DNA from 3 places in the Ruminococcus sp. OM04-4AA genome. Region 2 is predicted to be linked to each of the others. Evidence: predicted binding sites of a transcription regulator. Region 2 holds the regulator's gene; each other region holds the start of a gene.

Region 1 (10,610 bases), on a different contig from region 2:
AATGAAACAATAAATGAGCGACTGAATCATATGCCGGAATTGCAAATCGGTAAATATGGACAGATTCAGGAATGGAGTGAAGATTATGATGAAGTCGAGCCCGGACACAGACATATTTCACAACTGTTTGCATTATATCCTGCAGGACAGATACGTATGGATAAGACACCGGAACTCGCTCAGGCTGCAAAACAGACGATTGAGCGCAGACTGAAATATGGTGGAGGCCATACTGGATGGAGCAAGGCATGGATCATACTGTTTTATGCAAGACTGTGGGAGAAAGAAGAAGCTTGGAAAAACTTAAAGGAATTGCTTGAATATGCAACTTTAAATAATCTGTTCGACAATCACCCACCATTCCAAATTGACGGAAACTTTGGAGGAGCCTGTGGATTATTAGAAATGCTTATACAGGATTACTCAGACAAAGTATTTCTTTTGCCGGCATTACCGAACAGTCTTTCAGATGGAGAGGTTAATGGAGTCTGTCTGAAAGCAGGCGCAGTACTGGATATGAAGTGGAAGGAAGGAAATATTGATAAAATCAAAATCACTGCAATGCGTGATTGCAAGTTCATCCTTGTTGCTGAAAAAGAATATCCATTACATTTGAAAAAAGACCAAACGGTTTTTTTAGATAAAAATTTTAAGGAGAGAGGAAGGAAAACAAAATGAAGTATGAGAAAATGATTCAAAGTATTCTCAAAGAATTTGGCGGTCAGGAAAATATTGAGAATGTATATCACTGTGCAACAAGATTGCGTTTTCAGCTGAAGATGAGACAAAGGCGAATGACGAAGCAGTAAAAGCAATTGACGGGGTTCTTTCTATCGTAAAAGGCGGAGGTCAGTATCAGATCGTAATCGGACAGCACGTAGCAGACGTTTATAACGAACTGCAGACAATGATGGGGACAACAGAAAATGAAATCGAACTGAAAGATGCAAAAGAATTCAAACAGGAAATGAAAAAGAAAAAGATTTCCAGCCAGTTTATTGATGTGATCAGTGGTGTGTTTACACCGGTACTTGGAATGCTTACAGCAACAGGTGTAATCAAGGGACTGCTTGCATTTCTTGCTGCAACAGGATTGCTTGCGACTACATCCGGAACATATCAGATGTTAAACATTGTTGGAGATTGTTTCTTTAACTTCCTGCCAATATTCCTCGGATATACTTCAATGAAGAAATTTGGTGGAACACCGTTTATCGGAATGGCAATAGGAGCAGCTTTAGTATATCCGTCTCTAACAACAATTATGGCGGGAGATGCACTTTATACTTTATTCAGCGGTACTATCTTCCAGACAGATGTATATGTAGAATTCCTTGGAATTCCGGTTCTTTTAATGAACTATGCAAGTTCTGTAATTCCAGTAATTCTGACTTGCTATTTTGCAGCAAAAATTGAGAAATTCTTTGCAAAAAGAATTAGTGATCTGTTCAAAACATTCGCTGTTCCTGCGCTGACACTTTTAATTAGTATTATTCTTGCATTCCTGATTATCGGACCAATCGCAACATTTGCAAGTGATTTACTCGGCGCAGCATTTACAGCACTGTTCAATCTGAATGCGACTATTTCAGGTTTCTTATACGGAGCACTTATTCAGGTATGTGTTATGTTTGGAGTTCATTGGGGATTTGTTGCAATTTCTGTAAACAATCTTGCAACATTAGGTTACGATCCTATCACAATTGCTGGTCTTGCATCTGCATTTGGACAGGCAGGAGTTGTTCTTATGATTATGCTTAGAACAAAGAACAAAAAACTGAAAAGTGTTTGTGGACCAGCTATTATTTCTGCAATGGTTGGTATTACAGAACCATCCATTTACGGTGTAACATTACAGTTTAAAAAACCATTTATGTTAGCTTGTCTTGCATCTGGTATTGGTGGTGCTATCATCGGATTTGGTGGAGTAAAACAGTATGTATATGGAACAAACGGAATCTTTGGATGGCTTCAGGTAATTAATCCTCAGACAGGTTTTGATTCTTCTGTTCTTGCTGCAATTATCGCATGTGCTGTAAGTTTTATAGCAGCAATCATTCTGATGATGACAGTAGGAAAAGATTCTATTCCAGAAAGCAAATAATGATATTCTTTCAAGAAGATTTTAAGCTCTGCGTGTGAGAAGTACGCAGAGCTTTTTCTATATTTAAAAGTCCTTAGATGACACAGGTCTTAAAAAGGTACATTTATTACATATACAGGAGAGTTGAAATATGTATTATTTGCAAAGTGAAGATAGTTTTGATGCAGATCAGTATTATAGATGGTATAATAAAGCAGACATTAACTAATAGATTACTTGTAGGAGAGAGAAAAAATGCTGAATTGTATTATAGTCGGAATGGGAGGATTCCTGGGAGCTGTAGCCCGTTATTTGATTGGCTTAATTCCAATCAACCCGCAAAATGGTTTCCCAATAAAAACCTTGTTGATCAATATTATCGGAGCATTTGTGATAGGACTCGTAGTAGCCTTTGGCGCAAAGAAAGATTGGAATCCACAATTGATATTGTTCTTGAAAGTTGGAATTTGTGGTGGTTTCACAACATTTTCATCTTTTGCATTAGAAACCAATCAGCTGATGGAACGAGGATCGGGCTGGTGGGCAGCACTTTATGTTGCATTGAGCGTGACCGGAGCAATGGCTGCAGTATACGCATCACAGTGTATAGTGGCAAGATAAGATTTTATTTTGACGCGAGGAGAGTTAACATGAAAAATCAAGCATATTATCATCTGCCGGGACTATTTGAGTTTTACGAATTGTATCAAGTATTTCTGTCATTGTATCGGGAACACAGAGAGTATTTTTATGATTGGTGTGAGATCGGTTCCATATACGGCGCCCCGTCAGACTGTATCTGGGGTGGCGGTCGCACTTCCTTTGGAGATACTGAGACAGAGAAAGTATTGGATTTGATGCAGGAATATAAGATATCTGCCCGACTGACATTCAGTAATTCACTTTTGAGAGAAGAACATTTGCAGGATCGGAAATGTAATACACTTTGCTCATTGCTGGAAGAAAGAAATGAACCTCAAAATGGTGTGATCATTCATTCCGATTTACTGCTGAACTATTTGCAAAAGAATTATCCGGGGCTTTATCTAGTCTCGTCGACTACAAAGGTACTGACGGATTTTAGCGACTTTTTGCGGGAAACAGACAGAGAAGAATTTCATTATATAGTCCCGGATTTTCGTCTTAATAAAAAATTCGAGCAACTAAACAAGATGAATTCAAAGCAAAAAGCAAAAGTAGAATTCCTGTGCAATGAATGCTGTTGGTTTGGTTGTAAAGATAGAAAAGCTTGTTATGAAACAGTCAGCCAGAAAAATCTGGGAGAAAATTGCCAAAATCATGTCTGTGCAGCACCGGGCGCAGGAGAAGGCTATCTTTTCTCCAAAGCAATGGAGAACCCTGGGTTTATTAGTGTGACTGATATCCAAGATATTTATATGCCAATGGGATTTTCTAATTTTAAGATTGAAGGACGAGGACTTGGAAGTGCATTGATTTTGGAATTTCTGCTGTATTATATGACTAAACCGGAATATCAGATTCATGTCAGAGAAAAGATATATCTGGATAATATGTTGGATCTTTTTTGAATACGAAAGAGGAATAGAAGGAAAGCCTTGAAAATCAAGGGCTTGGGGTCTGCCTTTTCTGTTTTATAAAAATATATGGAAAAAATATGATGAGAGGTGGGGGATAGTGGATTGACAACATAGCATATATCGGGTACTATTAAGTAACGCAATGCGTTATTTAAGCAGGAGAGTTAAATCATGAGCAGAGGGAAAGAAGTAAAAGAATTAAGAGAAAAAATGGGAATGAACAGACGTGAGTTCAGCGATTACTATGGTATTCCGTATCGTACAGTTCAGGATTGGGAAGCGGAGAAAAGAGAACTTCCGGATTATCTGTTACGTTTATTAAAGTATAGAGCAGAGATAGAATGTCGAATCGAAAGAGTAGATAATTAAAGGTATCCTCTGTATATTTTTTGCAATAAGCATAACGCAATGCGTTATAATACGTAAATGTTTAGGAGGTTAACTTGGCGAGAAAAGTAAATGTTATCGAAGATTTGAACGGAAAGAAAACAGTATTTATTCACGATATTCTGTTCAAGGGAAAAAGAGCAGTTAATTGGGAAGAAGTTGAAAAGTATTTACGCCAGTATGTAGGAGAATTCTATCAGATAGAAGATTGCAATAAGATGATTTATATTGGATCGGATCTTCCTGATGAGTATACGCACTCAAATTATACTCGGATTTTGAAAGGAGCAAATGCGAAAGCAAAAGCGAATGCCACACAGGGATTACCGGAATTGCTTAAAATAGCAACGAACGAGGTTTATGAAGATAATCGTAAGGAGAAGCATAGTAAAGATGCTAAATATGGTTGGTATTCATATGATTCAAGATTTGCTCTTCCGGTATTTGGTGATGATGGAGAAATAGAGAGATACAACGTCTTTAATGTTGCGATGTTGGTCAGACACGATGAAGATGGGAAATATTACTTATACGATATCATGAAAATAAAAAAAGAAACGAGCAATCTTTTCCAGTCAAATGACCTTACTCAGTAACAAAACCCATTTCTTGATTATATGATACATTGAACAGTATTAAATGTCAACGAAAAAAGCATAAGAAATCTCAATGAAAAGCCAGCCCAGCTATTCATCGGAAATACCATTGAAAAGACAGGCTTAGATACACTGATTAACATCAGTGCGTCCGGACATGTTTTTGGTGTTATCGTTTCTTTCGCCTACATTTACCACGTCTACTTCCAACAGATTTCAATGACAAACCTTCGCCCATGAGGTATAATACTAACGTTTACTATTTATCAATCACTTAACAAATTCAGGTACAGGAAAGACTTATGGATGTTAAAATAATTAGATCAAACAGAAAGACTGTAGCTATTCAGGTGAATTCTGATTTGAGTATCACTGTAAGAGCTCCGCATTTTGCTTCAGAGAAAGATATTGAAGAGATTCTTATGAAGAAGGAAGCCTGGATAAGCAAACATATCGAAGAGATTAAGACACGAAAGAAAAGATTCGAATCGGAAAGTACAGATAAATTTACTCCTGAGAAAATAAAGTTGCTTACAGACAAGGCTCTTGAGGTCATTCCAATGAGAGTTGAATATTTTGCAAATATAATGGGGGTTACATACGGAAATATAACTATCAGAAATCAGAAGACCAGATGGGGAAGCTGCAGCAGTAAAGGAAACTTGAATTTCAACTGTCTGTTAATGTTAGCTCCGTCGGAAATATTGGATTATGTTGTTGTTCATGAATTGTGCCATAGAAAGCAAATGAATCACTCGAAAGCATTTTGGTTAGAAGTAGAGAAAGTGCTTCCTGATTACAAAGAATCTATTGAGTGGTTAAAAGAAGAGGGATGTCAGCTCATGTATTTGGTGACAGGAAGGTAAAGTGATTTACGAAAATTAATTTACGGAGGCATTAAGGAATGAATCAAAATGAAACACAATGGGATAAGCTTCTAAAGATAAAAACAACGGGTCGAGATGATTCTCGCGCCGATCAGTATAGATATCCATATGAGCCAACGCCTTATATGGTATTGGAACGTTTAGCAAACAGCGGACTAATTAGGAAAAATAATACTCTGATCGACTATGGAACCGGAAAAGGACGAGTATGTTTTTATCTGTCCTACCAAACAAGATGCAAAGCGGTAGGCGTAGAATATGATGAACGAATCTATAAAGGTGCGGCAGACAATAAAGAATTAGCAGTATCTGGTGCCCGCACAGAGTTTGTGCTATGTAGTGCAGAGAATTATGAAGTTCCAACGGATGTAGATTGCTGTTATTTTTTTAATCCCTTTTCAGTAGAAATTTTGCAGTCTGTTTTAGCAAAAATCTATGAATCTTATTATGAAAATCCGAGAGAGATATTATTATTTTTCTATTATCCGTCAGAAGAATATGTAAGTGCCTTGATGACACAGGAACAGTTGATTTTTTATGATGAGATCAACACTTCGGATTTATTTTCAAGTGAGGATGTTAGAGAAAAAATTTTAATTTTTCAGGTTCTTTAAGAAGAATTTTGTTAGTATTAACAATACCAAATACTGAAAATCAATCAAGACGCCGTTCGTTTACTGAAAGAAATCTATCAAATAGACATGGAAAAAAGGGTGCACATTTGAAGAACTACATGGAAACATTTGTTCGAAATAACACTTGCATTATCGAACAAATGTTTGTATAATGAAAATATGAATACAGATATTAGAAATAGTAATTATACAACACAGGAAAAGCTGCAGATTCTTGCTGATGCAGCAAAATATGATGTGGCATGTACATCAAGTGGATCCAGCCGGCGGGGAAAGAAAGGAGAGCTCGGCAATACAGAGGCATGCGGGATTTGTCATAGTTTTGCAGCAGACGGAAGATGTATTTCTCTGCTTAAGATTTTAATGACAAATCACTGCGCTTATGATTGTAAATATTGCATTAATCGTAAAAGTAATGATGTGAAGCGGGCGACTTTTACGCCAGAAGAAATATGTGAGCTTACGGTAGAATTCTATAAACGTAATTATATCGAGGGACTGTTTTTGAGTTCCGGGATCTTAAAGAATCCGACTTATACAATGGAGAAGATGTGCGAGACATTATTGCTACTTCGCACGAAATATCATTTCAATGGGTATGTTCATATCAAGACGATTCCGGGAGCCTCAGATGAACTGTTGGCAGCGGCGGGGTATCTTGCGGATCGTATTAGTGTCAATCTTGAATTGCCAACAGAAGAAGGGTTACGTACATTGGCACCGAACAAGACCATGCCGAATATTTTGAATCCGATGGGAAAAGTCCAAAGCACAATTGCATCTCACAGGATGGCGATTGGAAAGTCTGCATATATGGAGCGTAGCGGTGGAAATAAATTTTTAGATACCGGGATTTTTTCAGATACTTCGAAAAAGCAGTTTTCTGAGTGGTTAGATACTCAGACGAATAATACAGCAATCTCTCAAGATCCTGAGATGAAGCGATTAGAATCTTATAGAAGATATACTACATTGGATCATGCTTTAACATGGGCAAATGCGAATCAATTAGCACCACGTGATATGTCGCAATTAAAACGTAGTTTTGCTCCGGCCGGACAGAGTACCCAGATGATCATTGGCGCGACCGGTGAGAGTGACTATACATTATTGCAGACAACACAGGCATTATATCAAGGCTTTGATTTGAAGCGTGTTTTTTATTCAGCATACATTCCTTTGAACGAAGACAATGTATTGCCGGAGATAGGAACACCACCTCCGCTTTTGCGTGAACATAGGTTGTATCAGGCAGACTGGCTTCTTCGTTTTTATGGATTTCATGCAGGAGAACTATTATCTTCGGAACAGCCGAATTTCAATGAGATGCTTGATCCAAAGTGTGATTGGGCACTTCGCCATTTGGAGCAGTTCCCGATAGAAGTAGAAAAAGCAAATTATGCTACACTGCTTCGAGTTCCGGGAATCGGACCGAAGTCAGCAAGCCGTATCACTTATGCAAGACGCTACGGCAGACTTGATTATGAAAGCCTGAAGAAGATGGGAGTAGTACTGAAGCGTGCACATTACTTTATCACTTGTGGTGGGAAACAGATGTACCATACTCCTATTGAGACATCTTATATTACACGACAACTAATTAGTGTAGACAAGAAAGATATTTGGAATACACAACATGCGAATGAGTCATTCACCCAGATGACGTTGACAGATTTTGGAGTATGCTAATGAAAGTTTTTACTTGTAAAGATCGTTTGGAGGATATTATGACCTGCATCTATGATGCGTGGTCTGAAGCCTTACAAATTGGTCACGACCAGATACAATTAAAGAAAGAACCGATATTTCAGCAGACGATATTTGATGAATATATTCACGTAGATCAAGATACTTCCAAGGCAGAAAAAGTGATTCGTTCGATACGACGAGATATTTCTGATGAGGCATATCTGGATATTTATCTGGCAACATTATCTGCGGAGGAAGATGCACTGCAGGCAATTTATAATTTCCTTCGGGTCGGGTTTTCGATGGGTGGCAATGCATTGAAGCAATATGCGAATCCGCATGTGATGCGAATATTAGAATTACGTCGCAAAGTATCCAATGAAAGTCATCATTTTAGAGAGTTTACACGATTTGAGAAGTTGAATTCCAGTAATGTATATGTCAGCCATCTAGAACCGAAAAGTGATGTCATTATGTTGGTAGGCAGACATTTTGCAAATCGCATGCCTTCAGAACAGTGGATGATCATAGATGATAATCGTAAAACAGCTTGTGTTCATCCAAAAGATGGTGAGAACTATCTTCGCTATATGACAGATGAAGAATTTCAGACATTAAGAAAGACAGAAGAGTACAAAGATGAGTATACGGATATGTGGAAGACATTTTTTCACGCGATTGTGATAGATGAACGAAAGAATTATGTATGTCAGCGAAACTTATTTCCGCTATGGAAAAGAAAACATGCAGTAGAATTCAAAAAATAGACGGAACTGTTATGTTGATATTATATCAAGATTTAACAAAGATATAAGCTTTTCTTATATGTTTTCACTTGTATCTCATAAGACTGAAACGTATAATGTAGGAAAGATGTGATTGATAGGTGATTCTTTTTCTTGATCGGAGGCGATAATATATGTCATATGATTTATCAAAACCTCTTGTAATAGGAATTAGTTCGAGAGCTTTATTTAATCTCGAACAGGAAAATAAAATATTCGAAGAACAAGGTGTTGAAGCATATGAGGCTTACCAGGTAGCACATGAGAATGAGATTCTTCAGAAGGGTGCTGCTTTTCAATTGATCAAAGCATTCTTAGAATTAAACAACACAGAACTGGGAAGACTGGTGGAAGTGATCATTATGTCACGGAATAATGCGAACACATGTCTTCGTATTTTTAATTCTATACAGTATTATGGACTGGATATTACAAGAGCGACTTTGACAAGTGGTGCCGAGATAGCTCCTTATCTAAAGGCTTTTAAGACAGACTTATTTTTGTCAGCAAATTCTGTTGATGTTCAGTCTGCAATCAATGATGGGATTGCAGCAGGCCGTATTCTTACAGGTGATGCGCATGCTGATCCGAAGCAAAAGATTAATCAGATCCGTATTGCTTTTGATGGAGATGCAGTACTATTTTCTGCTGAATCTGAAAAGATTTTTCAGAAGAACGGAATACAGGCATTTGAAGAACATGAGAAGGCAAATGCGAACACACCAATGGCGAAAGGTCCTTTTGCAAACTTCCTGACAAAACTGTCTTATGTACAGCAGATGTTTAAAGAAAAAGAGATTCAGCCAATCCGAACAGCACTTGTCACATCAAGAAATGCTCCAGCGCATGAACGCGCAGTCAAAACACTTCGCAACTGGGGTGTATCAATCAATGAAGCGTTCTTCTTAGGCGGTGTCAGTAAGACAGAAGTACTTGCAGCATTTGGAGCACATATCTTTTTTGATGACCAGGATATACATACCGAACCGGCTTCAGCGGTTGTTCCGGCGGCCACAGTGCCTTATAGGGATGGAGATAATCCGAAAGAATAAGCAACGGCTATATTATTTTGAAGGTGATGGGGAAAACAATGCAGACATATACATATGTTTCAAAAGGAAAATTTGAATTAACAGAAAAACCTAAACCGGTGATTATGCATGAAAGAGATGCGATTGTAAAGGTTACACTTGCCAGTATCTGTTCCAGTGATTTACATATTAAGCATGGAAGCGTTCCTCGTGCAGTTCCGGGAATTACAGTTGGTCATGAGATGGTTGGAATTGTTGAAGAAGTTGGCGAAGCTGTAACTCATGTGAAGCCGGGAGACAGAGTAACGGTAAATGTCGAGACATTTTGTGGTGAATGTTATTTCTGTAAAAAAGGGTATGTCAATAACTGTACGGATCAGAATGGCGGATGGGCTCTTGGGTGTCGTATCGATGGCGGTCAGGCTGAATATGTGCGTGTACCATTTGCAGATCAGGGGTTAAATAAGATTCCGGATGGAGTTACAGATCGACAGGCATTATTCGTTGGAGATGTTCTGGCTACTGGTTATTGGGCAACTCGTATTTCAGAGATTACAGAAGACGACACTGTACTGATCATCGGTGCAGGACCGACGGGTATCTGCACATTACTATGTGTTGTGCTAAAGCATCCGAAACACATTATTATGTGTGAAAAAGATGAGGAACGTATACATTTTATCAATGAACATTACCCAGATGTACTTACTATTCTCCGAAAGAATGTGAGACTTTTGTTAAGAATACAAGTGACCACGGCGGTGCAGATGTTGTCCTGGAAATTGCAGGTGCAGAGTCTACATTTCGTTTAGCCTGGGAATGCGCAAGACCGAATGCTATTGTGACAGTTGTTGCACTTTATGATAAAGCGCAAAGCTTACCACTTCCAGACATGTATGGCAAGAATCTCATCTTCAAAACCGGTGGAGTAGACGGATGTGACTGTGAAGAAACATTG
Region 2 (10,610 bases):
TGTTCCCGTGGGATTTCATCGATATCGGTGTGACAAGAAAGTTCCTGCGCAGAGAATGGGATCGTGCAATGGAAGAAAAAGTAACTCCGAACTGCCGTATGCAGTGTTCCGGATGTGGCGCAGCGAAATTTGGAGGAGGTGTCTGTTATGAAGGCAAGAATTAAATTTAGAAAATATGGTTCTCTCCGATTCATCGGACATCTTGATGTGATGCGTTTCTTCCAGAAAGTGATGCGTCGCGCGGATATTCCGATTGCATTTTCAGGAGGATATAGTCCGCATATGATTATGTCATTTGCTAACCCGCTTGGAATCGGACTAACAAGTGACGGAGAATATTTTGATATTGAATTGACGGAAGCTGTCAACAGTGCAGATGCTGTGAGAAGGATGAATGAAGCATGTCAGATTGAAGGAATCGAGATCGTAAGCATCCGTAGAATTGCTGAGGAGAAGAAGATGACCGGAATGACAATCCTTGCAGGAGCAGATTATCTGACATCTGTGAGAAAGGGAGCATTTCCGGAGGGTTGGAAAGAACGATTTTCAGAATTTATGGAACAGCCGGAGATCCGAATCGTAAAGCAGACAAAACGAAGCGAGAAGGAAGTTGACATTAAACCATTGATCTATGCATGGGAACTGCGAGGCGATTCTGTTTACCTGAAAGTGGCAGCAGGAAGTGTAGAGAATCTGAAACCGGATCTTGTGATGGAAGCATTTTGTCAGTTTCTTGGAATTGAACCGGACAGCGTGAAATTCCAGCATCACAGACTGGAAATGTATACAGATCGCAGTGAAGATGGATCCCTGATTCCATTAGAGGCAATGGGTGTTGATATGACAGGCGATGAGGAATGAGAAGAAACAGATGAAACGAAAAGTTTTGATAGAGAAAAAAGAAAATCATGTGTGGACCTTTTTTCTGGAAGAGGATCAGATTGCTGAGATTCACTGTACAAAGTCCGACGAACAGGAAAAGGTGCATCAGATTGGCGATATATATGTCGCCAAAGTGCAGAATATTGTACAGAATATAGGAGCCGCTTTTCTTGAGATTGAGCCGGGCGTTAATTGTTATTTTGATTTAAGAGATGCACAGAATGCATTTTTTACGCATAAGATTGGGAAGAAGCCACTTTGCATCGGTGATGAACTGGTAGTTCAGATCAGCAGGGAAGCTGTAAAGACAAAGGTGCCGACTGTGACCGGAAATCTCAGCCTGACAGGCAGATATGCTGTTTTGACGCATGGGAACACAAGAATCGGTGTGTCTTCCAAAATTGCGAAAAAGGACAGAGAAGCCTATAAGGAGCGCCTTCAGGAATATCAGAATGATCAGTATGGTCTTATTATCAGAACAAATGCGAAAGATGCTGCATTCGAGGATGTTCTTACAGAGATTGAACAGCTGAAAGCGGAATATGAACATCTTTTAAAATATGCTGCTTCCAGAGTGTGTTTCTCATGCCTGAAATCTGCTCCGCCGTCCTATATTACAGATCTGAAAAATGTCTATATGGATGGCATGGAAGAAATTCTTGTGAATGATAAAGAAATCTATGAAAAGATTTGTAGTTATTTCAAGAAAGAAATGCCGGAGAATCTGGAACTGGTCCATTTCCATGATGACAGTGGTTATCCACTTGGAAAGATTTATAGTACAGAAACAGCGGTTGAACATGCCTTGTCAGAAAGAGTCTGGCTGAAACATGGAGGATATCTGGTGATCCAGGTGACAGAGGCACTTACCGTGATAGACGTAAATTCCGGGAAAAACGTCCGTAAAAAGGGTGATGATGAGTCTACATTGAAGATGAATCTGGAAGCAGCGAAGGAAACAGCCAGACAGATACGTCTTCGAAATCTGTCTGGAATTATTCTGATCGATTTTATAAATCAGGATGAGGAGAAGAACGAGGAAGTTTTATTAAAAGAATTCCGATATTTTCTCTCAAAAGATCCGATCCAAACAACATTAGTTGATATTACAGCACTTGGACTTGCTGAGGTGACGAGAAAGAAAGTGCGTAAGCCGCTGCATGAAGCAGTAAGAGAGATGGAATAGCAGATGCATTTGCAGGCAGAGACAACAGAGGAGATGCTAATATAATGAGTAAGAAAGAACTAAAAACAAATGCAATGAGAATCTTGGACAGGAACAAGATCCCATATGAATATGAAACCTATGAGTGTGATGAATTTGTCGATGGAATCACAACAGCAGATAAAATCGGTCTTCCGCATGAACAGGTATATAAGACGCTTGTGACAGTTGGAAAAACAGGCGGACATTATGTGTTTGTTATTCCGATCGCGGCGGAACTTGATCTGAAAAAGGCTGCGAAGTCAGTTGGGGAAAAATCAGTAGAAATGCTCCATGTGAAGGATATTACTGCGGTGACCGGTTATGTGCGTGGTGGCTGTACGGCAATCGGAATGAAGAAGCAATTTCCGACTGTGATCGATTCCAGTGCACAGCATCAGGAATACATTTATGTAAGTGGCGGGAAGATTGGAATGCAGATCAAATTGAAACCGGATGATCTGAAAAAGGCTGCACGGGCGGAATATGGAGAGATCACGTTTTGATTGATGATTATTAATGTTTATAAGAAATTCCTATAAGTTTTCTTATTTAAAAGTTTACAAGAACTGTGGAACACTGTATAATAATGAACCGATAATGCAGAAAGCAGTATTGTTACTGTTCACGGGAAACTCGAAACAGCAACGCAGAATTACATTGGAGGAATAGCGAGAATGAAGAAAGTAGTAAAGTTCGGCGGAAGTTCTCTTGCGAGCGCAGAACAGTTTAAAAAAGTTGGAAATATTATCCGTGCAGAAGAATCCAGAAGATATGTTGTACCGTCTGCTCCGGGAAAGCGTTTTTCAGCTGATACAAAGGTAACAGATATGCTCTATGGCTGCTATGCAGCTGCTGAGAACGGTGAAGATTTCACAGAGAAGCTTGCAGCAATTAAAGATAGATATCAGGAAATTATTAATGGACTCGGTTTGAAGTTCTCCCTGGATGAGGATTTTGAAGTGATCCGCAAGAACTTTGCAGAAAAAGCTGGAAGCAACTATGCAGCATCCAGAGGAGAATTCCTGAATGGTAAGATTATGGCTGCATATCTTGGATTTGAATTTATTGATGCAGCAGAGGTTGTTCGTTTTGACGAGAATGGAGATTTCCAGTCCGAGATCACAAATGAAATTATGTCTGCACGACTTGAAAAGGCTAAGAATGCTGTTATCCCGGGATTCTACGGAGCAACAGAGGAAGGACGTGTAGTTACATTTTCAAGAGGTGGTTCTGATATCACAGGTTCTCTTGTAGCTCGTGCAGTCAATGCAGATCTTTATGAGAACTGGACTGATGTATCAGGATTCCTGATTGCAGATCCAAGAATCGTAAAAGGATCAAAATCAATTGAGACAATTACATATAAAGAGCTTCGTGAGCTTTCTTACATGGGCGCAAGTGTCCTTCATGAAGATGCAATCTTCCCGGTAAGAAGAGCAGGAATCCCGATCAATATCCGTAATACAAATGCTCCGGAGGACAAAGGAACACTTATCGTAGAAGCAACATGCTGTCAGCCGAAGTACACAATTACAGGAATCGCCGGAACAGATGGATTCGCTGCGATCACAATTGAAAAAGCGATGATGAACTCAGAAGTTGGTTTCTGTCGTAAAGTACTTCAGGTATTTGAAGATAATGGTGTTTCTATCGAGCATATGCCATCTGGAATTGATACAATGACAATTTTTGTCCACAAGGATGCGTTTGAAGAAAAAGAACAGCAGATTCTTGCAGGTATTCACAAAGCTGTAGATCCAGATCACATTGAACTTGAGTCCGATCTTGCACTGATCGCAATTGTGGGTCGTGGAATGAAGTCTACAAGAGGTACGGCAGGAAGAATCTTCTCTGCACTTGCTCACGCACACATTAATGTCAAGATGATCGACCAGGGATCCAGTGAGCTTAATATCATCGTTGGTGTACGTCATGATGATTTTAAAAATGCGATCAAGGCATTGTATGAGATTTTTGTATTGACACAGATTTAAAACCAAGAAAGGCTGAAAAGAGATGAATATCTTATTTTTTCTGAAACCGAAGAGCGAGGTCGCTTTTATTTATGATTACAGTACATTACGTCAGGTTTTGGAAACAATGGAATTTCATAAATATGCATCAATTCCAATGCTGAATAAGGCAGGGGAATATGTCGGAACAATGACAGAAGGAGATATCCTCTGGGGAATCAAGAAGTATACGAATCTGAATCTGAAAGAGGCAGAGACAATTTTTATCCAGGATTTTCCAAGAAAAGCAGATTATGAGGCTGTATCGGCAGATGCTGATATGGAGGATCTTCTTCAGAAAGCGATGAATCAGAATTTTGTTCCGGTTGTGGATGACCAGAAGAAATTCATTGGAATCATAACAAGAAAAAGTATTATTGAATACTGTTATGAAAAAATAAAAAAATTAGATGAACCCTATTGACAAATCTAAATTCGCAAGTTAATATATATGAGTATGCCGCACAACGAGGTATTTAAGTTCTGATTTCAGACACCATAGTTGGCGAGTAATGATAATAGGAGGTGCCATATGTACGCGATTATAGCAACAGGTGGTAAACAGTACAAAGTAGCTGAAGGCGATATCATTAGAGTAGAGAAACTTGGGGTAGAAGCTGGTGAGACTTATACATTTGACCAGGTACTTGCAGTTAACAACGACAAGATGGTTGTTGGTAACCCGACAGTTGAAGGTGCAACAGTTACAGCTTCTGTAATCGGTGACGGTAAAGCTAAGAAAGTTATCGTTTACAAGTATAAGAGAAAATCTGGATACCATAAGAAAAACGGTCACAGACAGCAGTACACAGAAGTAAAGATCGAAAAGATCAACGCTTAATCTGTTTCTGATGATTAAGGTAACCATTTATAAGACCGAACGGCAGGAATATGCTGGGTTTGATATGGAGGGTCATGCGGGATATGCAGAGGCCGGTGAAGACATTGTCTGTGCCGGAGTATCCGCTCTCGTGATCAATGCGCTGAATTCGATTGAGCGTTTTACAGATGATGAGACAAGCTGCGTTTCGGATGAAGATACCGGAAGTATTGAGTTCCGTTTTGACGGAATACCATCACATGATGCCACATTATTGCTGGATTCCATGATTCTTGGTCTGGAAGAGATAGAAGACAGCAATGACTACGAGAAATATATCGACATAATTTTCAAGGAGGTGTAATTACCATGATGAAAATGAATCTTCAGTTTTTCGCTCATAAAAAAGGAGTTGGTTCTACAAAGAACGGTCGTGACTCCGAGGCAAAGAGACTGGGCGCTAAAAGAGCAGACGGACAGTTTGTAAAAGCTGGTAACATTCTTTACAGACAGCGTGGAACAAAGATCCATCCAGGACTTAACGTAGGACGCGGTGGAGATGACACTCTGTTTGCACTTGTAGACGGTGTAGTAAGATTTGAAAGAAAAGGAAGAGATAAGAAACAGGTTTCTATCTATCCAGTAGCTGAGTAATCAGTTTTGGCTGGAAAGTTCCGACGGAATCTTTTCACTCGCATACATGGCAAAAGGAAGCCTCAGACGTTTTTTAAGGTCTGAGGCTTTTTCTTTCAAAGAAATCTTTTATTGTCAGATGATGAAGAAATTTACGCATATATGATGTGAATAAAGATACAGAAACAGTTGTTGATACAAATTAAGAGGAGAATAATATGTTTGCAGACAGAGCTAAGATATTGATCCGTTCCGGTAAAGGCGGAGACGGTCACTGCAGCTTCCGCAGAGAACTGTATGTACCAAACGGCGGACCGGACGGTGGAGACGGTGGACACGGCGGAGACCTGATCTTCGAAGTAGATGAAGGGCTGAATACTCTTGTTGACTACAGACATAAGAGAAAATTTGCTGCCGAAGATGGGGAACAGGGCGGAAAGCGCCGCTGTCACGGTAAGGACGGAAAAGACCTTGTTCTTCGTGTGCCGGAAGGTACAGTAATTAAAGAATCTGTTACAGGAAAAGTTATCGCTGATATGTCCGGAGAGAACAGACGTCAGGTTGTCTTAAAAGGCGGAAGAGGCGGACTTGGAAATCAGCATTTTGCTACTTCCACCATGCAGGTTCCGAAGTATGCACAGCCGGGACAGCCGGCAAGAGAGCTGGAAGTGAATCTGGAATTAAAGGTAATCGCAGATGTTGGTCTGATCGGTTTCCCGAACGTTGGTAAATCTACATTGCTTTCCCGTGTTACAAATGCGGAACCGAAAATTGCGAACTATCATTTCACAACATTGAATCCGAATCTTGGTGTTGTTGATCTGGATGGAGCAAAGGGATTTGTTATGGCTGATATTCCTGGATTGATCGAGGGTGCATCCGAAGGTGTAGGCTTGGACATGAGTTCCTTCGCCATATAGAGAGAACAAAGTTAATGATCCATGTTGTAGATGCAGCAGGAACAGAAGGAAGAGATCCGGTTGATGATATTCATAAGATCAATGCAGAGCTTGCTGCTTACAATCCGGAAATTGCGGAACGTCCGCAGGTAATCGCAGCAAACAAGACGGATCTGATCTATGATCCGGAAGATGATCCGGTTCAGCGCTTGAAAGATGAATTTGAGCCAAAGGGAATCAAAGTATTTCCTATCTCCGGAGCTACAGGAAAAGGAATCTCCGATCTTCTCTACTACGTAAGTAACGAGCTTCAGAAGCTGGATCAGAAACCGGTAGTATTCGAGCAGGAATACTTCCCGGATGATGAACTGATCTATGAAGATCTTCCTTATACGGTAGAACAGGCAGATGGAATGTATGTAGTTGAAGGTCCGAAGATTGAGAAAATGCTTGGATATACGAATCTTGATTCAGAGAAGGGATTTGCATTCTTCCAAAAGTTCTTAAAAGATTCTGGTATTTTGGCAGATCTTGAAAAAGCAGGTATCCAGGAAGGTGATACAGTTAGAATGTATGGACTTCAGTTTGACTATTATAAATAAGGAGAATATTATGACTACAAAACAAAGAGCCTATTTAAAAGGACTTGCAATGACAATGGATCCGATTTTCCAGGTTGGAAAAGCAAGCATGAATCCGGGACTTACGGAGCAATTGCCGAGGCACTGGAAGCACGTGAGCTGATCAAGATCAGTGTTCTGAAGAACTGCATGGATGATCCGAGAGAAATCGCAGAGACACTTGCAGAGAGAACACAGTCTCAGGTTGTTCAGGTGATCGGAAAGAAAATCGTTCTTTACAAAGAAGGAAAAGACGATAAAAAGAAAATTCAGCTTCCAAAATAATTATTATTCAGCTTCTGAGTTTATGATTCGGAAGCTGAATTTGAATATAAGAAACTCGCAAAGCGTGTTTCTTACAGTAGAAAAGGAACAGGTACAGACAATGAAGATTGGTATTATGGGCGGAACCTTTGAACCAATTCATATAGGACATCTTCTTCTTGGTGAGTTTGCTTATGAAGATTTTGGGCTTGATGAGATCTGGTTTTTACCGAATGGAAATCCTCCACACAAAGAGACACTCGATACAGAAGAAGCAATGCATCACAGGATCGAGATGGTTCGTCTTGCAATAAAAAGTAATCCGAATTTCTCATTGAATCTTTCAGAAGCGGATACGAAGAAGCATTCTTATACGTATCAGACAATGAGGCATTTTAACGAGATCTACCCAAACGATGAATTTTATTTTATTCTCGGAGCGGATTCTCTGTTTGCTTTTGAAGAGTGGAAAGATTTCAGAAAAATTTTTACGACCTGTACGATTCTTGCAGCAATGCGTGACGACAAAGATGCTTCAGCAATGAAGGGACAGATACGATATCTCACGGAAGCATACGGAGCGCATATAGAACTGCTTCGCGCACCGTTGGTAGAGATTTCCTCCACTACAATAAGAGAAAGGGCAGCAAAGGGGCTCAGCGTGCGTTATATGGTGCCTGATGTTGTCGCGGATTACATCAAAGAAAAGAAACTATATATTTAAAGCATATTTTATCTGCACCTGCCAAAACGGCGGTGAACAGTAACCAGAGAGGAGACAGAATACGATTATGAAGGAAGCTTTCGTTGACATTAGAAAACAACTGGAAAAAAAGCTGAAAAAAGATCGTTTTGAACATACAATCGGAGTTATGTATACAGCAGCATCTCTTGCAATGCGTTATCATGAAGATATCGATGATGCTATGATGGCAGGACTCCTGCATGATTGTGGAAAGTATGGTTCTGTGCAGGAACAGGTTGAGAGATGTCAAAAACACGGTATTCTGCTTACACAATCAGAACTTGAGATGCCTGCATTGGTTCATGCGAAACTGGGAGCATATTTCGCAGAGAAAGAGTATGGTGTGATCGATAAAGGCGTTTTAAGCGCAATTACATGGCATACAACAGGACGACCGAAGATGACAATGCTTGAGAAGATTATTTATATTGCTGATTATATCGAACCGAACAGAAAGATAATTCCTGGTCTTCAAAAGATCCGTGAAACTGTGTTTGTCGATATTGACCACGCAATCTGTCTTTGTGCAGGGAATACGGTTAATTATCTGCGTAAGAATGGTAAGCCGGTAGATCCGATGAGCATTGAAACTTATCAATATTATAGCGATAAAGGAGAATAATGATGAATCAGTCAAAAGAAATGGCAAAGCTGGCATATACAGCCCTCAGTGATAAAAAAGGAGAAGATATCCAGATCATCGATATCTCAGGCGTGTCTGTACTTGCAGATTATTTCCTGATTGTAAATGGTAACAGTGACAGTCAGGTGAATGCTCTTGTGGACAATGTGGAGGAAGAACTGCATAAAGCAGGATATTCTCTGGTACAGAGAGAAGGAAATGCATCCGGAAGATGGGTGTTGCTTGATTTTGGTGATATTATTGTACATGTATTTGACAGAGAGAACAGACAGTTCTACAATTTGGAGAGAATCTGGAAAGATGGACATCATGTGTCTGTTGAAGATCTTGAAGCATAAATAATGAGAGTTATAAAAAACTGGCAGAAGAGTAGTGGAGTACTACACTCTGCCAGTTTTTTATACTTTGAGTTCTAATTAAAAATCCTATATCCAGTAATGAGATTTAATACATACGGATAACACCGATTACCTTACCCAGGATAGTGACATCTGTAAGAATGATCGGATCATATGCATCATTTTCCGGCTGCAGGCGGATAATACCTTCTTCACGATAGAAAGTCTTGACTGTAGCGCCATCTTCAATCAGTGCAACTACCTGTTCCCCATTTTCAGCAGATGGAGTCTGCTCAACAATAACATAATCCCCACTCAGAATTCCTGCATTGATCATACTTTCACCTTGTACCTGAAGCATAAATGTCTGCTTGTTTGGCATATATTCTACAGGAATAGGAAAATAATCTTCAATATTCTGTTCTGCAAGAAGCGGTTCGCCGGCAGCGACACGGCCTATGATCGGAATATTCACCATCTCTCTTCTTGTCAGGTTGAAATTATCATCCAGAATCTCAATTGCACGGGGCTTGGTAGGGTCTCTTCTTATGTAACCATTCTTTTCCAGCGTCTCCAGATGCGAATGAACGGAAGAGGTAGACTTTAAATTCACAGCCTCACAGATCTCACGAACTGCCGGCGGAAAGCCTCTTGTTAAAATCTGGTCTTTTATATATTCTAAAATCTCTTTTTGCTTAGGAGTAATATTCCCTTCTGACATATTGTTCCCTCCGAATCTACTATAATCATAAGAACATAATAACACAGCATTTTTTAGAAAGCAAACATTTGTTGCGAAAATATGTTCGGTTTTATGAAGTAAAATGCTTGACAAACATTTGTTCGAACGATATAATAAAAATACAAAAGAACAGATGTTCGATACATAGCAATAACAGAAGATAAGTATACAGTAAGCGAAAAGAGAGGAAGAGGATTATGAAAAAGTATTCAGGAAATCATTCAGTAAATTCAAAGAAGAAACATGGTGTTATTCGTCATTCTGGTTTGGTAATATGCAGTATTCTTTTATTCTCTGCAGCTGTATGTACTTTGGAATGTTCCGAGTTTCGGCAAAGGAAATAGATCAACAGAGAACTTCAGATGCTATTGAGATCTGTTACACAAGCAGATTAATTGAACCAGGTGACAGCCTTTGGAGCATTGCAGAAGAAACAATTACAGACGGATACGGCTCCGTAAGCGAATATGTAGAAGCACTTAAGGTGATGAATCATCTTGATTCAGATACGATTCATGCAGGTCAATACCTGATGATCGCTTACGAAAAATTATAAATGGTATCAATATACACCCTATGTATTGATATATACACTCCCTGAATCCGAAGAAGATTGCTATCTGCTTTCCAGAAATAGCGCTTTAAATAGCAGCAGATAGTCTCTTCGGATTTTATTAACAGAAATCAATCTATACGACAAATACCGATTTTTCCAAAAGATATAGACGAAAAACAGTACTTATGTTAAAATATATAAGAAATATGGGGTTTTCAGTAAATTTGAATCTATAAAGGAGCTTTTAAT
Region 3 (10,610 bases), on a different contig from region 2:
AATATTCTTCGGAGGCATAATCTGATTCTTAATTCCGTCCACCCCGGCTTTCAGAAGTACTGCAAGCGCCAGATATGGATTCGCCGTAGCATCCGGACTGCGAAGTTCCAGTCTTGAATTGTCTTCTTTCTCCATAGACACACGGATCAAAGGTCCTCTTGTCTTAGCTGACCATCCCATATAAACAGGTGCTTCATACCCCGGCACAAAACGTTTATAAGAATTGATCGTCGGATTTGTAATACAGGTGATTGCCTTCATATGTTTCATCAAGCCACCAATAAAATAATATCCTTCCTGGCTGAGTCCGTTCTCATCCTCTGCGTTATAAAGTGCATTTGTTCCATCGTTTTTATATAAAGACAAATTAATGTGCATTCCTGACCCATAAGTCTCACTCTTCGGCTTTGGCATAAATGTCGCGTGCAGACCGTGTCGTTTTGCGATTGTCTTGACAACCATCTTAAATGTCATCAGATTATCTGCTGTAATCATCGCCTTATCGTAGTGAAAGTCGATTTCATGTTGCGCCGGCGCAATCTCATGATGTGAGGAAATAATCTCAAACCCCATATCTTCTAATGTTAAGATCATATCTCTTCTCGCATTTTCTCCAAGATCCAACGGCCCTACATCAAAATATCCACCCTGCTCGTGAGTTACTGTTGTCGGTCTACCGTCATCATCTGTATGGAAAAGAAAGAACTCGCATTCCGGACCGACATTCATCGTATATCCCATCTCTTTCGCCTCCGCAACAGCCTTTCTGAGTACATAACGTGGATCGCCTTCATACGGTGTTCCGTCCTTTTTATACACATCACAGATCAGTCTTGCAACTTTTCCCTGCTGTGGTCTCCATGGAAAGATTTCAAATGTACTCAAATCCGGATACAAGTACATATCTGATTCTTCCTCATCTGCAACCCCTTCCAAGGAAGAAACATCAAACATACAGCGGTTATCCAATGCTTTTTCAAGCTGTCCTACTGTTACCGCCATATTTTTCATCGTTCCAAAAATATCTGTAAACTGCAATCTGATGAAAGCGACATCTTCTTCCTCTACTATGTGAAAAATATCATCTCTTGTATAGTTATGCATTATTTTTCGACCTCCTTTATCATAAACTGATACGATAAAAGGGCGTTCTCCACCTAAGTTGGAAACGCCCTTGTTTCTGTGTTACATTATAATGATTGACTGTTTTCTTGTCAATTATTTCTGAATCAGTTCAAGAACTTCTTCTTTTACAGGCATTGCTTTGATCGCACCCTTCTTTGTTGTTACAAGTGCTGCTGCCGCATTCGCAAATGTCAGCATCTCTCCTAACTGTTCCTCTGTCAGATTCTCAAAATCATGATCAACCAGATAATTCAAAGAACTTCCACAGAAAGTATCTCCTGCACCGGTTGTCTCAATTGCTTTCACTGAAAATCCTGGTCTCTCTACGCGCATGCCTTTGTAATAAGCTCTGCTTCCGTCTTTTCCCATAGTCAGAAGAATCAGCGGAATATTGTATGTCTCCTGCAGATATGCGATTCCCTCATCATAGTCTTCCTTACCGGATACAAACTGAATTTCATTATCAGAGATCTTCAGGATATCACATTTTCCAAATCCATACTCCATCTGCTCTTTTGCAAGATCAAGAGAACTCCACAGCGGCGGTCTTAGATTTGGATCAAAGGATACAAGGCAACCATTTGCTTTTGCTGTTTCTACCGCTTTCTTTGTTGCTTCACGCACACCTTCATGTGTCATAGAAAGTGTTCCGAAATGAAAGACTTTTGTATCTTTTACCACTTCTGGATTCACTTCATCTGCTGTAAGCATCATATCTGCTCCCGGATTACGGTAAAATGAGAACTCTCTGTCTCCATCTGGGAATGTATGTACAAACGCAAGTGTTGTATTCACATTTTCATCAACCATCAGATTGGAGGCATCGATTCCGGCTTCCGTAATCGTATCTCTTAATAACGTTCCGAACTGATCTTTTCCAACTTTTCCTATAAATGCTGTCTTCTTTCCCATCTTGTTCAGAAGCGCCAGCACATTACACGGTGCACCTCCCGGGCAAGCCTCAAACATATTGTTTCCCTGTTCGCTTTGTCCATTCATTGTAAAATCAATCAGAAGCTCTCCTAATGCGATTACATCATATTTCTTTGCCATGAAGTTCTCCTCCTATTTCTTGTCCTATTACTTTGTCTTATTGCTTGTCTTAATTAAAATATACTAACTCTTCAATTGGTTCTGCAGGCTCAATATTCTCTGCCTCAAGCACCGGTCCTTCTCCGCCATATACAGACAGATTCGCATAACACACTTTTGCACGAATTTTTACCCAGTCTCCTGCATTCAGCTTCGGCGCATAAGCGCTTCTGCAAACATATCCAAGGAAAGATGTATCATCTGCACAGCAAGTCATTGCCATACGTCCCGGATAGAATACCTTAGACGGAAATGCTTTCGGTTTCATAACCTTTGCAACAAATTCTACAACTTTTCCTTTATAGCGCTCCGGATGCTCCTGCATATCAATATACCAGATACCATAATCTTCTCTTGGAATCTCAATCACAGGTGCTTTGAGATCATACGGTACTTCGTCTTCAAAGATATTGTCTACCTCACCGTTCTCATCCTCAAAGATTACTTCTGCCTGAGGACTTACAACCTTAACACTTCTGCGGTATCCTGCCAACGGTTTCTTATCTTCACAACGATTAAACAGCACAAGTTCAGCTCCCTTTACCATCTCGACAAACAGTGGTTTTAAGTTTGTCAGATACATCTGGAATGTACTCGCATCTACTGTTGTAATCTTCTGCTCGATAGCCCAGCCTGCCGGAAGCTTCATCTTCTCAAATTCACTCACCTGCCACATACCATTATATTCAATAACAACACGTTCCGGCTCATGCTTCTTATTCATCTCTTCCAGCCATTCTTCTGTCAGATCTTCTTTATCTTCTACAGTCTCAATAACGACACCATACTTCAGCATTTCCATTGGATCATACTGTTCTTCCCCCTCTTCGCAGAGAATCAGAAGTGTCTTTCCATCAATCTGAAAGTAATCCTGAGATAGTGTAAAATTCAGGAACTGAGTTTTACCACTGTCCAGAAAACCTGTCATCAGATAAACCATAACATCTGGCTCTTTCATCATATCTATCTCCATTCCGTCTCCTTTTCGCAGAAGACATCTGTTATTACATAATGCTACGCAGCCCCCTATGGGGTACTGCTTTGCTTATCCTTTTTATTTCAGCTTAAATAATTCTGCAAGCTTGTCTTCGTTAAGCTCAGCTCCGATCACACAGATTCTTCCTGTGTATTCCGGTGCTCCTGTTCTTACTTCATGCTCCTCCGGAACCATATCAAAGTAAATCCACTCTCCATCTGCTCCTGCTACCATTCCTTTTGCACGGAGTACATTTCCGTAAGAGCCATCCTCTTCAAGAGTCTTCAGAATTGCACTGACCTCATCCTTTGTATAAGTATGAATTGTCTCTTTACCCCAGCTTGTGAATACCTCATCTGCATGATGATGACCCTCATGATCGTGGTGATGATGGTGTCCACAGCCGCAGCTGCACTCTCCATCATGATGATGGTGCTCATGCTCTTCATGATCATGGTGATGATGCTCGTGCTCACACTCTTCATGATCGTGGTGATGATGCTCGTGCTCACACTCTTCATGATCGTGATGGTGATGCTCATGATCATGTTCTTCATGGTCGTGATGGTGATGCTCATGATCATGTTCTTCATGGTCGTGGTGATGATGCTCGTGATCGCACTCTTCGTGATCGTGGTGGTGATGATGTTCATGATCATGTGCTTCCTTGGCTACTTCTGCGAGTAACTCATCTTCAAGAGATTTGCTTGATTCCATTGTTTCAAGAATCTTCTCGCCCGGAAGCTGCTCGATCGGTGTTGTGATGATTGGAGCTTTTTCATTCAGTTCTCTTAACAGTGCAACACTTTCCTGAATCTTCTCCGGTTTTGCTTTATCTGTACGGCTTAAAATAACTGCACCTGCATATTCAATCTGGTTGCTGAAAAATTCGCCAAAGTTCTTACGGTAAATCTTGCACTTTGTTACATCTACAACTGTTGTAAAGCTATTGAGCTCTGCATCGATTTCACCCTGAACATCCTGTACAGCCTTGATTACATCAGAAAGCTTTCCAACTCCTGATGGCTCGATCAGAATACGATCCGGATGATAAGTATCTACGACCTCATGAAGAGATTTTCCAAAATCTCCAACCAGTGAACAACAGATACATCCTGAATTCATCTCACGAATCTCAATTCCTGCTTCCTTCAAAAATCCACCATCAATACCGATCTCTCCAAATTCATTCTCGATCAGTACAACCTGTTCTCCCTTGTATGCGTCGGAAAGAAGCTTCTTAATTAAAGTTGTCTTTCCTGCTCCAAGAAATCCTGAAATAATGTCAATCTTTGTCATTTTTCTCTTCTCCTTTTTCTATCATTTATTTCAAATCCAATTCAACCGGGCAATGATCTGATCCCATAATATCTGTAAGTATCTTCGCATCGTCCAGTCTGTCCTTTAAACTTTCCGAGACACAGAAGTAGTCTATACGCCAGCCTGCATTCTTCGCTCTGGCACTGAAACGATAAGACCACCAGGAATAGATTCCTGTCTGCTCCGGATAAAAGTACCGGAATGTATCAATAAATCCGGCATCCAGAAGTTCAGTAAACTTCTGTCTTTCCTCATCCGTAAATCCTGCATTCTTACGGTTGGTCTTCGGATTCTTAAGATCAATCTCTTTGTGCGCTACATTCATATCTCCGGTCACAATCACCGGTTTTGTCTCTTCTAACTTCTTCAGATAAGTACGGAAGTCATCCTCCCACTTCATTCTGTAATCTAACCTTGCCAGCCCATTCTGAGAATTCGGTGTATACACTGTAACGAAATAAAACTCTTCAAATTCACAGGTGATCACACGTCCTTCCCGGTCATGCTCCTCAATACCGATTCCGTAACTCACCGACAATGGTTCTTTCTTTGTAAACACGGCTGTTCCGGAATACCCCTTCTTCACAGCATAATTCCAATACTGATGATAGCCTTCTAATTCCAGATTTAGCTGTCCTTCCTGCATCTTCGTCTCTTGAATACAGAAGATATCCGCATCTGCCTCATGAAAGAACTCAAGAAATCCTTTCTGTACACAGGCACGAATACCATTTACATTCCATGATATTAATTTCAATCTGCTGCATCCTCCCTTTCAAGAGTGTTGCTGTTCACCGACCATTAGCCAACTTTTCTGTGAATAATCAGCAACTTTCCATAACCGAATCAATAATACACCTCATCAAGGAATAAACCTCTTGCAGGTGCTAAAAATCCAGCCTGACTTCTATCTTTTGATTTCAAAGGTTCCTTCACACTCTCTATGCTTCGTGCTCCGGTTCCAACTTCCAGCAAAGTTCCTGTCAAAATCCTTACCATATGGTAAAGAAATCCTGTTCCTTCATATTGAATACTGACTTTGCTTCCTTGTCCGCAAATCATTATAGCATAAATTGTTCTTTTTGTGGACTTTTCATCCTTTTTATCCGTATAGCCGGCAAACTCATACGTGCCAATCAACAATTGTGCTGCCTTTCTCATCGCATCTAAATCCAATTGCTGCGGAAAATGATATGTATATCGTCTCGTGAATACATCTGCTTTCTCTGCCAGATCAAGCTGATAAATGTATCTTTTTCCGACCGCACTTTTTCTCGCATGAAATCCATTCCTCATAAGCTCTGCATCTAAAATCCGAATATCTCCGGGTAATCTTGAATTTATCTTTTCTGTAAAAAATCCATCCTCCACCTGACCAGAAAGAACTACTGTTGCAGTCTGTCCATTCGCATGAACACCTGCATCTGTTCGTCCTGAACCATCAATCTCCACTGGATATCCTGCCACTGACGAAATTGTTCGCTCCAGAATTCCCTGCAAAGTATTCTCTGTGTTTGCCTGTCTCTGCCATCCCTGATATGCAGTTCCGTCATAAGCAATTGTTAATTTATAAGTTCTCATTCTCGCCCCCGTGTAATATACTAACATTCTCCGAAAGATTGAAATCGGTTATACTCACGAATAGAGTATAACCGATTTTTATTATTTTAGAAATTTCTTCAATTCATCCATGAATGTATTCGCATCTTTAAACTCTCTGTAGACAGATGCAAATCTGACATATGCAACCGGATCCAATGCTTTCAGATTCTCCATAACAATTTCACCAATCTCACTGCTTGGGATTTCTTTCTCTTCACGATTAAAAATTGACAGTTCAATCGCATCAATTGTCTTTTGAATCTCTTCAGCCGGAACCGGACGCTTGTAGCATGCATTCAGAACTCCATTCTCTATCTTCGCTCTTTCATACTGTTCACGGTTATTATCTTTCTTAATTACAATCAGTGGGATCGTCTCTACCTTTTCATAAGTTGTAAAACGCTTGCCACATTCATCGCAAGAACGTCTTCTTCTGATAGAACTATTATCCTCTGCTGGTCTGGAATCAATCACTCTTGTATCTGGATTGCCACAATATGGACACTTCATATAATCCACTCCGCCTTTCCACGTATCTTATTGCCTTCATTATACACAATGTCTAATATTTTTGCAAAAACTTTTCTTCTTTAATTTCCACAAGAATAATATCCGGTCCAATCTTCTTTATACATGCAAATGGTATCACATATTCGCTATCCGTTCCAAAGAATCCACAGAACTTTCCCGGTCCCGGAACAATCAATGCTTCTATCGCACCGGAGCATTCATTTATCTGCAGATCTACTACACCTCCAAGACATTTTCCATTACAGATGTTCACTACCTCTTTTTCTTTTAATTCACAGAATCTCATAGGCATTATTCCATGATTGCCGATACTTTCTCTTAACTATTCTATGCATGAAATCAGAATCTGTTGTATAATAAAACTCACATGAACATACCAGCTTGGAACATATTATTTATATAAGCTTGAATAAATTTCTTATTTATTTACAACACTAAAATTTGCACGATATCTTTGATTGGAATTGCTGTCCTGTCTTCCAACTCGACCGCTTTTTCATATTGTCTGATTCTTCTCACCTTCCCCTGAACAGTTCGATATTGACCACCTTCCTTCTTCTGGTCTGCACAGAAATACGTAATCTTCACATCCGGATTTGTTTCCCTCTCGTCCTGTAAGCGTTTCTTAAGATATTGTAAACTTTGATCTAACCGTTCCAGTTCCTCCTCATCCAGTTCTACTCTCTGTTCTGTAAGTCTTGCTTCTTCCTTCACGACCTCTTCGTATCCGGTCAATGCTGAGAACGGAGCGAACTGTGCCGCTCTGTCCATCAACGGCATTGGTGGATGAACAGAAGATACGTGATGTGGACAATCTAAAATATCATCATATTTATGCTTTGTGTCCGCCGATCTGTCTGTTTCTCTCAATAGTTGTCGCTCCTTCCTGCAGATTCATTCCCTTCAGCACTGCATTCTTTCCAAATTTCTTCTTGAGTTCAAGGACTGCCTGCTGCATGCTTCTCTCACGCTCCCGTTCTTCTTTTTCCCGCTGATTTTGTTCTTCCTTCGCTTGATAATCTGTAAAAAGATCCATCTGTTCATACGAGTCCGTCTCTGCAATCTCACATTCCTGTATCACATGATTCGCCGCCAGTGATATCCTGCGTACAAGCAGTTTGGTATCCACAATCCTTTGATACAGTTCTACCGTTGCATCCACAATTTTTCGCGTGGAAGACGTATGCTCTTCCAAATTCATTGTTCCATGTGCATGCTTCGGAATCTTTCTCCCATAACGGTCTGTCTTTATCTCACCTCGGTAATTCTTCTGAAATTCTGATTGTTTCAGATTTTCAATATCGTATCCTACTGTCAGTACAATCTGGTTAGTCACAAGCCCTTTTTCAACCAGATCCAATACCAGTAATTCTGTCATCTCCCGAACAATGAGGCCTGCCTTTTCATAAGAATACGGACACTGCAATACCTGACCGGAACCGACACTGTTCGATGAAGGCTTGTAATTCTTAATTGCCTCCATCGTACACGGCTCCCAGCCCCATGCATGGTCAATCAGGAGTTCTGCATTCACGCCAAATAAACGATACAATAGTTCTTCATTGTAAAACTCCTGTGCGCTCCCCATTGAACAGCGGGCAATATCCCCCATTGTATACAGACCATTCTCCTCCAGCTTCTTCGCATACCCTCTTCCTACGCGCCAGAAATCTGTCAATGGTCTATGATTCCAAAGTTGTTCTCGATAGCTTCGTTCATTCAACTTCGCAATTCTCACTCCATCTTCATCAGGTTCGACATGTTTCGCCATAATATCCATTGCAATCTTTGCAAGATACAGATTCGTCCCAATCCCGGCAGTCGCTGTGATTCCAGTCTCATGAAGTACCTCCCGAATCATCTTCCTCGCCAGTTCTTCCGACGTGAGTCCGTAAGTTTTCAGATAGGAAGTTACATCAAGAAACACTTCATCTATGGAATAAACATGTATGTCTTCCGGCGCAATATATTTCAGATAGATTGCATAAATCCTGCGGCTGTATTCCATATAAAGAGCCATCCTTGGTGGCGCTGTCACGTAATCCAATGCCAGCTCCGGGTGTTTCCTTAATTCACGCTGGTCAGACGAACTTCCCTGAAATTTCCCACCCGGACTTCGATACCGTCTCGCCTCATTCACTTCCGCTACTTTCTGTACAACTTCAAACAAGCGGGCTCTTCCCGGAATCCCATAAGACTTCAGCACTGGAGATACCGCCAGGCAGATAGTCTTCTCTGTACGGGTCACATCTGCCACGACAAGATTCACCTCCAACGGATCCAGATCTCGTTCCACACATTCCACAGAAGCGTAAAAAGATTTCAGGTCAATTGCAATATAGGTGCGTTCTTTCATGGCATATTCCCCTTTCCTTTCGTTGATGTCTCTATTATATAGAACACATGTTCGTCTTTCAAGTAGGATTTTCAACATATTTTGCGATGCATATTTGTGCATTTTGTTGTGAACGGGCAACTCAGATTGATGAGAAATACTTGTTTCCTTGATACCGCAACGAGAAAAAGATAAACCATCTGTTTCCTGTAGTTTTTCAACAAAAGAAGCCTTACGATCAAACCTCCTTTCTGTCTGATCGTAAGACTTCATTTTCCCTTAAAAACTTGTCCGATAAATCGGCAATGCATTGATTACCGGTTCCTCATATGGATGTACCTCTTTGATTGCCTGAATAGTTTCATCCACTTTCTCTGTAAATACAGTTACCTCAACTTTTACTTCAGGTTCACAACTGATTTCACCTACATTTCCAATATAAGGAGATGTCCCGCCTAACGGTCTCCAGTAACTGGTAAGCTGTGAACATGACATACATGAATCATAATTGCCTATATGACCGGCATCTACTGACTGTAATGCTTTCTGTAGCTGCGAAATATGTGTTTCCGGAATAAAGATTTCTAATTTGCAATACTTGAAATCCATGCGATGCACCTCCTCAATGCACAAATAAAATTTATATCAAAATCCCGTCGCAATGATCTATTTCATGCTGAATGATCTGGGCTGTCCATCCGCTGTATTTCTCTTTTTTCTTCTTGAAATTCATATCCTGATATTCAACTTCTATTTCCTGATAACGTCTGCAGCTTCGCACTCCATCTAATGACAGACACCCCTCTTCCGTCTCATAAACGCCTGTGTGCTTCACGATTTTCGGATTAAACATAGCAATATTAAACATCCCCATATTCACTGCAATGATTCTCTTTTTTGCTCCAATCATATTTGCTGCCATACCTACACATCCTGCTTCATTTGCTTTCAATGTATCTAACAGATCGATTGCTATCTGTTTATCCGCTTCTGTCGCCGGTTCTGATTTTTGATTTAAGAAAAATATGTCTCTCATAATAGGCTTAATCATACTTTTTTACTTCCTTTCCATTCCCTGTAAACCATTCTATTTCTACAGAAATTTTTTCTTCTGTTGCTAAGCTTACATAATATTCATCTATACATCTTGTCTCAATAAAATATTCCTTTACTTTTTCATTTTCCCATTCTTTGCTAAATCCAATGCCTTTTACTTTCAGCTTCGCTTCTAGTTCTGTCCATAATTGAGTAAATATCCGGTCTTTTTCCTCCCCGCAAAGTTCAGACATTGCATTTTGTATTTCATTCGAAAATATCTTCTTCGCTGTAGCTTCGTGATACGGACGCACACGTTCAATATCAATGCCCACTTCCTGATCAGCAATCGCTAGAACTACATATTTACCGCTATGTGACAGGTTAAAATGTTTTCTTGCATCCACAAGCATCGGCTTCCCATTTTTACTTATTACAAGCTGAGCATCATTTTCTACACCTAAATACTCTTTTAAAAGATATCCCGCTATCAGCTCCTGTTTTTTATCCGTTTCTCTCTTATGCTTCTGATACTTTTCAACATATCTTTGTGCTATCTGTGAGAGAATCCACTCTTTATTGCATGATATTTTT

What was found. The regulator LexA, encoded in region 2, represses DNA repair genes until DNA is damaged. The targets are predictions, from matches to a motif close to CNAACANNTGTTNG.
Region 1: the regulator LexA is predicted to act here: its motif matches at 6,281-6,294, upstream of DXB52_RS02935 (putative DNA modification/repair radical SAM protein).
Region 3: the regulator LexA is predicted to act here: its motif matches at 9,043-9,056, upstream of DXB52_RS06885 (Y-family DNA polymerase).

Annotation. Positions count from the first base shown of each region.
Region 1 covers NZ_QTZH01000005.1:31,361-41,970, forward strand. Annotated here, with positions in the region: gene DXB52_RS02895 (glycoside hydrolase family 95 protein) at 1-678, shown strand, start outside; gene DXB52_RS16540 (PTS sugar transporter subunit IIB) at 675-809, shown strand; gene DXB52_RS02900 (PTS transporter subunit EIIC) at 908-2,104, shown strand; gene crcB (fluoride efflux transporter CrcB) at 2,339-2,704, shown strand; gene DXB52_RS02910 (hypothetical protein) at 2,734-3,633, shown strand; gene DXB52_RS02915 (helix-turn-helix domain-containing protein) at 3,814-4,011, shown strand; gene DXB52_RS02920 (hypothetical protein) at 4,086-4,625, shown strand; gene DXB52_RS02925 (M48 family metallopeptidase) at 4,928-5,491, shown strand; gene DXB52_RS02930 (class I SAM-dependent methyltransferase) at 5,530-6,126, shown strand; gene DXB52_RS02935 (putative DNA modification/repair radical SAM protein) at 6,307-7,836, shown strand; gene DXB52_RS02940 (TIGR03915 family putative DNA repair protein) at 7,836-8,603, shown strand; gene DXB52_RS02945 (5'-nucleotidase) at 8,756-9,673, shown strand; gene DXB52_RS02950 (alcohol dehydrogenase catalytic domain-containing protein) at 9,712-10,464, shown strand; gene DXB52_RS16545 (hypothetical protein) at 10,434-10,610, shown strand, end outside.
Region 2 covers NZ_QTZH01000003.1:84,836-95,445, forward strand. Annotated here, with positions in the region: gene DXB52_RS02080 (TIGR03960 family B12-binding radical SAM protein) at 1-164, shown strand, start outside; gene DXB52_RS02085 (TIGR03936 family radical SAM-associated protein) at 148-861, shown strand; gene DXB52_RS02090 (ribonuclease E/G) at 872-2,068, shown strand; gene ybaK (Cys-tRNA(Pro) deacylase) at 2,113-2,592, shown strand; gene DXB52_RS02100 (aspartate kinase) at 2,764-4,083, shown strand; gene DXB52_RS02105 (CBS domain-containing protein) at 4,106-4,525, shown strand; gene rplU (50S ribosomal protein L21) at 4,634-4,942, shown strand; gene DXB52_RS02115 (ribosomal-processing cysteine protease Prp) at 4,953-5,285, shown strand; gene rpmA (50S ribosomal protein L27) at 5,291-5,575, shown strand; partial or broken gene obgE (GTPase ObgE) at 5,773-7,055, shown strand; partial or broken gene yhbY (ribosome assembly RNA-binding protein YhbY) at 7,066-7,358, shown strand; gene nadD (nicotinate-nucleotide adenylyltransferase) at 7,423-8,061, shown strand; gene yqeK (bis(5'-nucleosyl)-tetraphosphatase (symmetrical) YqeK) at 8,129-8,704, shown strand; gene rsfS (ribosome silencing factor) at 8,707-9,063, shown strand; gene lexA (transcriptional repressor LexA) at 9,170-9,784, opposite strand; gene DXB52_RS02155 (LysM peptidoglycan-binding domain-containing protein) at 10,110-10,361, shown strand.
Region 3 covers NZ_QTZH01000016.1:52,941-63,550, forward strand. Annotated here, with positions in the region: gene glnA (type I glutamate--ammonia ligase) at 1-1,104, opposite strand, end outside; gene DXB52_RS06845 (carbohydrate kinase family protein) at 1,219-2,178, opposite strand; gene DXB52_RS06850 (TIGR03943 family putative permease subunit) at 2,228-3,190, opposite strand; gene DXB52_RS06855 (CobW family GTP-binding protein) at 3,272-4,492, opposite strand; gene DXB52_RS06860 (exodeoxyribonuclease III) at 4,518-5,270, opposite strand; gene truA (tRNA pseudouridine(38-40) synthase TruA) at 5,360-6,094, opposite strand; gene nrdR (transcriptional regulator NrdR) at 6,176-6,625, opposite strand; gene DXB52_RS06875 (YlmC/YmxH family sporulation protein) at 6,678-6,932, opposite strand; gene DXB52_RS06880 (hypothetical protein) at 7,073-7,516, opposite strand; gene DXB52_RS06885 (Y-family DNA polymerase) at 7,479-9,002, opposite strand; gene cutA (divalent cation tolerance protein CutA) at 9,261-9,590, opposite strand; gene DXB52_RS06895 (peptide deformylase) at 9,622-10,032, opposite strand; gene DXB52_RS06900 (4'-phosphopantetheinyl transferase family protein) at 10,025-10,610, opposite strand, start outside.